2 regions of the Rhizobium sp. BG4 genome follow, and region 2 is predicted to be linked to the other one. Evidence: predicted binding sites of a transcription regulator. Region 2 holds the regulator's gene; the other holds the start of a gene.
The links. Region 2 encodes PhoB, which activates phosphate uptake and scavenging genes when phosphate is short. Its sites were predicted from a motif close to TGTCATNNANCTGTCAT; they were not measured.

Region 1: the regulator PhoB is predicted to act here: its motif matches at 3,621-3,637, upstream of ugpB (sn-glycerol-3-phosphate ABC transporter substrate-binding protein UgpB).

What each region holds. Positions count from the first base shown of each region.
Region 1 is NZ_CP044126.1:942,866-947,456, reverse strand. It holds gene F2982_RS24520 (sn-glycerol-3-phosphate import ATP-binding protein UgpC) at 1-366, opposite strand, end outside; gene ugpE (sn-glycerol-3-phosphate ABC transporter permease UgpE) at 366-1,214, opposite strand; gene ugpA (sn-glycerol-3-phosphate ABC transporter permease UgpA) at 1,224-2,105, opposite strand; gene ugpB (sn-glycerol-3-phosphate ABC transporter substrate-binding protein UgpB) at 2,170-3,480, opposite strand; gene F2982_RS24500 (aconitase X catalytic domain-containing protein) at 3,728-4,591, shown strand, end outside.
Region 2 is NZ_CP044125.1:1,326,358-1,330,948, forward strand. It holds gene F2982_RS06955 (aspartate aminotransferase family protein) at 1-763, opposite strand, end outside; gene F2982_RS06960 (GcrA family cell cycle regulator) at 1,190-1,723, shown strand; gene phoB (phosphate regulon transcriptional regulator PhoB) at 1,808-2,491, opposite strand; gene phoU (phosphate signaling complex protein PhoU) at 2,525-3,238, opposite strand; gene pstB (phosphate ABC transporter ATP-binding protein PstB) at 3,283-4,098, opposite strand; gene pstA (phosphate ABC transporter permease PstA) at 4,114-4,591, opposite strand, start outside.

The sequences.
Region 1 (4,591 bases), on a different replicon from region 2:
CAGCGATTTCGCCGCCTTGACGATCCGCCGCTCGATCTCGTCCTTTGGCGTGTTGCGGTTCTTCAGGCCGTAGGCGAGGTTCTGGCGCACGGTCATATGCGGATAGAGCGCATAGTTCTGGAAGACCATGGCGATATCGCGCTCCGAGGGTTCCAGGTCGTTGACGACGCGTTCGCCGATGGCGATCTGGCCCGACGTGATCCCTTCCAGACCGGCGATCATCCTGAGCAGCGTGGACTTGCCGCAGCCGGAGGGGCCGACGAGAACGACGAGCTCGCCGTCGGCGATGTCAAGCGAAACGCCCTTGATGACTTCGACGCCGCCGCCATAGGTCTTGCGGACATCCTTGAGGGTGATTCTGGCCATTACTTCTCCGTCTCCACAAGACCTTTTACGAACCAGCGCTGCATCAGCACCACGACGAGGATGGGCGGGATGATCGCAAGGATCGCCGTCACCATCACGAAATTCCAGGGCGTCGCCGCGTCGGTGAAATCCACCATCTTCCTGAGCCCGATAATGATCGTGTTCATCTGCGCGTCATTGGTAACGAGCAGCGGCCAGAGATACTGCGTCCAGCCATAGATGAACAGAATAACGAAGAGCGCGGCGATATTGGTGCGCGACAGCGGCAGCAGGATATCGCGCATGAAGCGGAACGGTCCGGCATTGTCGATACGCGCCGCCTCCAGCAGTTCGCCGGGGATCGTCAGGAAGAACTGCCGGAACAGGAAGGTTGCGGTCGCCGAGGCCATCAGCGGCAGGGTCAGTCCTGCATAGGTATCGATCAGGCCGAGATCGACGATCACCTTGTAGGTGGGCAGGATGCGCACCTCGACCGGCAGCATCAGCGTCACGAAGATCATCCAGAAGAACACCATGCGCAGCGGAAAGCGGAAGAACACCACCGCGAAGGCCGACAGGAAGGAGATCAGGATCTTGCCGACGGCAATCAGGATCGCCACCACGAAGGTGTTGAAGAGCAGCCGTTCCAGATTGACGCCGACGGCGCGCTCGACGCCGCCAAACAGCGCCTCGCTGTAATTCTCGGTAAAGTGGCTGCCCGGCAGCAACGAGATCGGAGGCTTGATGATCTCCGCCGACGTCATCGTTGAGGCGATGAAGGTGTAATAGATCGGGAAGGCGACGATGATGATGCCGATGATCAGCATCAGGTGGCCGATGAGGCTGGCGATTGGGCGTTTTTCGATCATTTCAGGCCCTCACGCATAATGCACGCGCTTCTCGACGAAGCGGAATTGGAAGGCGGTCAGGGCGATGACGATGATCATCAGGATCACCGACTGGGCCGCGGACGAGCCGAGATTGAGGTTCACGAAGCCGTCATTATAGACCTTGTAGACCAGCGTTTCCGTCGCCTTTGCCGGGCCGCCGCCGGTCACCGAATGGATGATGCCGAAGGTGTCGAAGAAGGCGTAGACGGTGTTGACGACGAGCAGGAAGAAGGTGGTCGGCGCCAGCAGCGGGAAGACGATCGTCCAGAAGCGGCGGCTGCCGCGGGCGCCGTCGATCGCGGCCGCTTCGATCAACGATTTCGGGATCGCCTGCAGGCCGGCGACGAAGAACAGGAAATTGTAGCTGATCTGCTTCCAGGCGGCCGCGACGATGACCAGCGTCATCGCCTGGTTGCCGTTCAGAAGCGGATCCCACATGAAGCCGTTGCGGCGCAGGATATAGGCGAAGGTGCCCATGGCCGGATTGAACATGAAGAGCCACAGCATGCCGGCGACGGCGGGCGCCACGGCATAGGGCCAGATCAGCAGCGTGCGATAGAAGGTTTGCCCGCGCACCACCTTGTCGGCGGCCGTCGCCAAAGCCAGCGCCACGACCATCGACAGCAGGGCGGTCAGAACGCTGAAGACGACGGTGACGTAGAGCGAATGCAGATAGTTGGGATCGGCCAGCACATCGCGGAAATTCGCAAAGCCGACGAAGCCGCTTTTCAGGCCGAAGGGGTCTTCGCGCTGCATCGACTGGTAGAGCGCCTGGCTGGCCGGCCAGAAGAAGAAGACCACCGTGAGGATGATCTGCGGGGCCACCAGGAAATAGGGAAGGATCTTGTTCGGAAAGACGACGCGCTGCACGGCGATCTCCTTGGCATGAAGGGACCGCCCGCGGCCGAAGCAGCGGGCGGAATTGCGCCGTAACTTACTGGCCGATCGCCTGCTGGATGGCGGCATTGCCGCGCTCGACCGCCTTGTCGAGGGCAGCCTTGGCATCCTGCTTGCCGGCGAGCATCGCTTCGAACTCTTCGTTCATGATGTCGCGGACCTGCGGCAGGTTGACGAGACGCACGCCCTTGGAGTTTTCGGTCGGCGCCTTGCCCATCATCTGCAGGATCGGCGTTTCGCGGCCCGGGTTCTTGTCGTAGAAGCCGGACTTCTTGGTGTCCTCATAGGCGGCCATGGTGACCGGCATGTAGCCGGAGACCTGGTGCAAGCGCGCCTGGATCTTGGTCTGCGACAGGAAGTGGAAGAACTGGGCGATGCCCTTGTATTCCTCGTCACTCTTGCCGGCGAAGACCCAGAGGCTGGCGCCGCCGGGGATGGTGTTCTGCGGGCGCCCTTCGCCTTCATAGTAGGGCAGCTGGCCGATGCCGTAGTTCATGCCCGTCTTGATGATGTCGCCGAGGCCGCCTGACGATTCCGTCATGATGCCGCATTCGCCGGAGGTGAAGAGCTGCTTGGCCTCGGAAGTCCGGCCGCCATAACGGAAGGTGCCGTCCTTGGCGAGATCGGCGATCGACTGGAAATGCTGGACGAAGAGCGGCGAGTTGAAGGCGAGCTTCACATCGGTACCGGCAAGGCCGTTCTCGTTCGAGCCGTAGGAGACGTTGTTCCAGGCAGCGAGGTTCTCGGTCTGGATCCAGGTCAGCCAGGTGGATGTCAGGCCGCAGGAGGAGGCGCCGCTCGACTTGATCTTCTTGGCGGCCTCGAACACTTCAGGCCAGGTCTTCGGCGGGCTTTCCGGGTCGAGACCGGCCTTCTTGAAGGTGTCCTTGTTGTAATAGAGGATCGGCGAGGACGAGTTGTAGGGGAAGGACAGCATCGTGCCGTCGGGCTTCGAATAATAGGCGGCGATACCAGGCAGGTATTCCGACTTGTCGAACTTGAAGCCGCCCTTTTCGAGAACCTGGGCCGCCGGCATGATCGCGCCCTCGGCGCCCATCATCACGCCGCTGCCGGCGTCGAAGACCTGCAGGATCGCCGGCGCCTGCTTGGCGCGGAAGGCGGCGATGCCGGCATTCAGGGCTTCCGGATAGGTGCCCTTGAAGACCGGAACGATCTTGTAGTCCTTCTGGCTGTCGTTGAATTCCTTGGAGAGCTGGTTGACCACCTCGTTATTGGCGCCCGCCATGGCGTGCCACCACTGCAGTTCGGTCACCGCGAAAGCGCTCGAAGCGAAGGAGAGCGACAGGGTGACAGTTGCCGCCGATGCGGCGATGAAACGAATGGACATGGTTCCTCCCTATGTGTCCTGCCGCGCCGTTTCAGCCGGTCACGGCTTGCCGGCGCAGATCCTCCTCGATCTCACCGGCCGGTTTCGTTGCGAAACTTTGCGCATACAAAACGAAAAGAAACGAACTGGCAAATGAAATTGTGAAGGTTTTGTGACATAGTGTTTATGACAGTTTTGTCGAGTGTGGCTTTGGTCGAATTCGCAAGCCATCTTCTCTCCCGCGGGACGACCTGATAGCGTCGCCGCCATGCATTCCTCGCTCCAGCTTTCCCCCGATGATCACGCCCTTCTCGATGGCCGCCACGGCGAGGCGGCAGCCTTTGCGATGCGGCTTCTGGTGCGCTTTGCCGAAGCCGTCGGCGCTGAGGAACTGGTGGATATCGAAGCGGCCCATATCGACGGCTGTCTCTATCTCGGCGAGGTCAGCCTCGATTTCGTCGAGCGTATGGTCTCATGGGGCGGGCGCGTCCGGGTGCCGACGACGCTGAATGTCGGCTCGGTCGATCTCATCCATCCCGAACTGTTTCGCGGCGAGGCCGAACTTGGCCGTAATGGCGCGCGGCTGATGAAGGCGCATGAAGAGCTCGGCTGCGTGCCGACCTTCACCTGCGCCCCCTACCAGACGATCTTCCGGCCGCGCTTCGGCGCGCAGATCGCCTGGGCGGAATCGAACGCGATCGTCTTTGCCAATTCCGTGCTTGGAGCCCGCACCAATCGCTATGGCGATTTCATCGATCTCTGTTGCGCGCTGACCGGCCGGGCGCCCTATTACGGGCTGCATGTTACGGAAAACCGTCACGCCACGGTGCTGATCGATGTCGAAGCTTTCCCTGACGGCGATGCCGGATCGATCTGCGTTGCGGCCGGTCACGCCATCGGCCGCCGCTGCGGCGACAGGATCCCGGTTATCCGTGGATTGCCGAAGGAAAGCTCCGAGGACGATCTGAAGGCGCTGGGCGCCGTTGCCGCTTCGGCGGGTGCCGTGGCACTTTTCCATGCAGTCGGCTTGACGCCGGAAGCACCGACCCTTGAGGCAGCCTGCGGCGGAAAAAAGCCGGAAGAGATCATCCGGCTCAGCCGCGATGATACCCGCGAGACGATCCGCAATCTC
Region 2 (4,591 bases):
CTCCGAGCGGGAAACCGCCGCCGATGCCCTTGGCAACAGCCATGATGTCGGGGCTAACGCCGGACCATTCATAGGCGAAGAACTTGCCGGTACGGCCAACGCCGGTCTGGACTTCGTCGAGGATCAGCAGCAGGCCATGCTCATCGCAAAGCTGGCGCAGCGCCTTCATGAACTCGACGGTCGCTGGGCGGATACCGCCCTCGCCCTGTACGGGCTCGATCAGAATGGCTGCCGTCGCGTCGGTGATCGCCGCGCGGACGGCTTCGACATCGCCGAAAGGCACCTGGTCGAAACCGGGGGTCTTCGGACCGAAGCCTTCGAGATACTTCTCCTGGCCGCCGGCGGCGATCGTCGCCAGCGTACGGCCATGGAAGGCGCCTTCGAAGGTGATGATATGGAAGCGCTCCGGATGGCCCTTCGAATACTGGTAGCGGCGCGCGGTCTTGATCGCGCATTCCAGGGCTTCCGCACCCGAATTGGTGAAGAACACCTTGTCGGCGAAAGTCGCTTCCGTCAGCCGCCTGGCGAGCTTTTCCTGACCGGGGATCTCATAGATATTGGAGAGGTGCCAGACCTTCTCGGCCTGCGCCTTCAGCGCATCGACAACGTGAGGATGGCTGTGGCCAACGGAGGTCACGGCAACGCCCGCGCCAAAATCCAGATATCGCTCGCCGGTCTCGGTAATCAGCCAGACGCCCTCACCTCGCTCGAACCGCAGAGGGGCACGAGAATAGGTATCATATAGCGGCGCGGCTTCAGCCATGGCGCGGTCTCCTGTCAGCGTTATGGGCAACCGGACTCCGGCTAAAAAACCAGGTCCGAAAAATTAAAAATGCCGCCTCTCGGCGGCGCTGTGCACTATTTACTTTTCGCACTGCAATGTCAACAAAACTACGGCTTTCGTGGCTTCTGGGTGACGCTCAAGCGATGTCGCGTTTCATCAACAGCTAATGTTGCAGAAATGACTCTGTGGGGAAGCAAGTTGGGGAAAACTTGAAATTCGATTCATCCGGATTCCCGCGACTCTTGTCACGGAGTCAGCCTCACACTAGGTTAAAACTCAATTACTAGACTGCATGCGGCGGAACTAGTCACCAAAATTAGTCAAGCGTTTCTTGTGTCGGATTCATCCGGGGCAAACGGTGAAGGATTCTGCCTTCACAACGCTTAAACGGCGGAGACACAGGGCATGAACTGGACAGACGAGCGGGTCGAGAAACTCAAGAAACTGTGGTCCGAAGGGTTGAGCGCGAGCCAGATCGCGGCGCAACTTGGAGGCGTGAGCCGGAATGCCGTTATCGGCAAGGTTCACCGTCTGGCACTGCCGGGCCGTGCCAAGGCCGGCGGCAATGCGACGGCGGCACGAGCTCCGAAGCGCACGACTTCGGCACCGCGCGCTCCGAACTATGCATCGCGCATGACGACCCGCACCGTTGCCCGCCCGCAGGGCGCAACGATGCTGAAGGAAGAGATCGAAATCGACGTCATGGAGGAGATGGAATATCGTCCGGCTTCCAACGTTGTCGTGCCGATCTCGCGCCGTCTCGGCCTGACGGAACTGACCGAGCGTACCTGCAAGTGGCCGGTCGGCGATCCGCTGAAGGACGATTTCCATTTCTGCGGCTGCGAAAGCCCGGATTCTTCGCCCTACTGCACCTATCACCAGCGCCTGGCTTACCAGCCGGTCAATGATCGCCGCAGGGCCGCAGCCCGGGCAAACTGAGCCGGGTAAAGACAAACGAAAAACGGGCCTTTCGGCCCGTTTTTTTGTATCTGCTTGTCAGGAGGCCGTAGCCTCCTTGATCACTCAGGCTTCCATGGAATAACCGGCACCGCGGACGGTGCGGATGACATCCTGCATGTTCGAGAAGTTGAGCGCCTTGCGCAGGCGGCCGACATGGACGTCGACGGTACGCTCGTCGACATAGATGTCGTGACCCCAGACGCCGTCGAGCAGTTGCGAGCGCGAGAAGACGCGGCCCGGCGACGACATCAGAAACTCCAGGAGGCGGAACTCGGTCGGTCCGAGACGGACTTCGCGGGTCTTGCGGTGAACGCGGTGCGTTTCGCGGTCGAGTTCGATATCGCCGCACTTCAGCACGGTCGAGAGAACTTCCGGCTTGGCGCGGCGCAGCATCGCCTTGACGCGGGCAACGAGCTCGGGCGTCGAGAACGGCTTGACGACATAGTCGTCGGCGCCGGTCGACAGGCCGCGGACGCGCTCACTCTCTTCACCGCGCGCCGTCAGCATGATGATCGGCAAGCGCTCGGTTTCCGGGCGCATGCGCAGCCGGCGGCAGAGCTCGATGCCTGATACGCCAGGCAGCATCCAATCGAGGATAAGAAGGTCCGGCGTGCGCTCCTGAAGGCGGATTTCCGCCTCGTCGCCGCGCAGGATGGTATCGACTTCGAAACCTTCGGCTTCGAGATTGTAGCGAAGAAGCACGCTCAGTGCTTCTTCGTCTTCAACGACTGCAACTCTCGGGATCATTCTATTCTGTCTCCTGAGGCCCGGTCCGGATGATTATTCCGTTACCGCGCCGACGGTGTTGGCGGTGTCGTCCTTCGGACGCTCGCCTTCCGGCTGAGCGCCGGTCGCCATGTAGTAGATGGTTTCAGCAATGTTCGTGGCGTGGTCGCCGATGCGCTCGATGTTCTTGGCGCAGAAGAGCAGATGCGTGCAGCTGGTGATGTTGCGCGGATCTTCCATCATGTAGGTCAGGAGCTCGCGGAACAGCGACGTGTACATCGCGTCGATTTCCTCGTCGCGCTCGCGGATCGACTTCGCCTTGTCGGCAGCGCGCGTCGTGTAGACGTCGAGCACCTCCTTCAGCTGGACGAGCGCGAGCTCGGAGAGATGCTCCAGGCCACGGGCGAGCTTGCGCGGAACGCCGGTGCTCTGCACGGCGATGACGCGCTTTGCGGTGTTCTTGCCGAGGTCGCCGACGCGCTCGAGGTCTGCGGCGATGCGGATCGAACCCATGATCTCGCGCAGGTCCGACGCCATCGGCTGGCGGCGGGCGATGGTGACGATCGCCTTGTCGTTGATCTCGCGCTCGGCGTGATCGAGGATCACGTCGTCGGAGATGACCTTCTGCGCCAGCGCCGCGTCGCCGTTGACGAGGGCGCGGACAGCGTCGGAAACCATCTGCTCGGCCAGGCCGCCCATTTCGGAAATGCGGCGCGAGAGGAACTTCAGGTCTTCGTCATACGCAGAAAAAATATGTGTCGATGCCATGGGGAAAGTCCTTGAGTGTCTATCGGGGGTCGTGACGCCAAAGATCAGCCGAAGCGGCCCATGATATAATCCTGGGTGCGCGGATCGTCCGGATTGGTGAACATCTTGTCGGTGTCGTTCTCCTCGACGAGGTTGCCGAGGTGGAACATGGCCGTGCGCTGCGAAACGCGGGCGGCCTGCTGCATGGAGTGCGTGACGATGACGATCGTGTAGGCTTCGCGCAGCTCGTGGATCAGTTCCTCGACCTTTGCGGTGGCGATCGGGTCGAGTGCCGAGCACGGCTCGTCCATCAGGATGACTTCTGGCGAGACTGCAACAGCGCGGGCGATGCAGAGGCGCTGCTGCTGACCACCGGAGAGGCCGGTGCCGGATTCATGAACGCGGTCCTTGACCTCGTTCCAGAGGCCGGCGCGCTGCAGGCTGGTCTCGACGATCTGGTCCATGTCGGCCTTGGTCTTGGCGAGACCATGGATGCGCGGGCCGTAAGCGACGTTCTCATAGATCGACTTTGGGAACGGGTTCGGCTTCTGGAACACCATGCCGACGCGGGCGCGCAGTTCGACCACGTCGATATCCGGATCGTAGATATCGTCGCCATCGAGCGTGATCTTGCCGGTGACGCGGCAATTGTCGATCGTGTCGTTCATGCGGTTCAGGCTGCGCAGGAAGGTGGACTTGCCGCAGCCGGACGGGCCGATGAGCGCCGTAACGGTGTTTTCGCGGATGTTCAGCTTGACGTCGAAGAGGGCGCGCTTTTCGCCGTAATAGACGGAAACGTCCTGGCCGATCATCTTGTAGGGAATGCTGTTCATCTTCTGGTCCAGAGCCTTTTCAACTGCTGCTTCTGTCAACATGTTCATTGGGTTTTACTCCGTTTACCAGCGGCGCTCAAAGCGACGGCGCAAGAGGATGGCTCCTAGGTTCATGACGATCAGGAACAGGAGAAGGACGATGATGGCACCCGACGTACGTTCGACGAAGGCGCGTTCGGCTTCGTTGGCCCACATGTAGACCTGGACGGGGAGCGCCGTGGACGGGTCGAGAGGCGTGGCCGGTGCATTGGCGACGAAGGCGACCATGCCGATCAGCAAGAGCGGCGCGGTTTCGCCGAGCGCGTGCGCCAGGCCGATGATGGTGCCGGTCAGGATGCCCGGCATGGCGAGCGGCAGCACATGGTGGAACACCATCTGCATCTTCGAGGCGCCGAGACCGAGAGCGGCCGCGCGGATCGACGGCGGGACGGCGCGAAGAGCCGCACGCGTCGCGATGATGATCGTCGGCAGCGTCATCAGCGTGAGCACCAGACCGCCGACCAGCGAGGCCGAGCGCGGCATGCCCATGAAGTTGATGAAC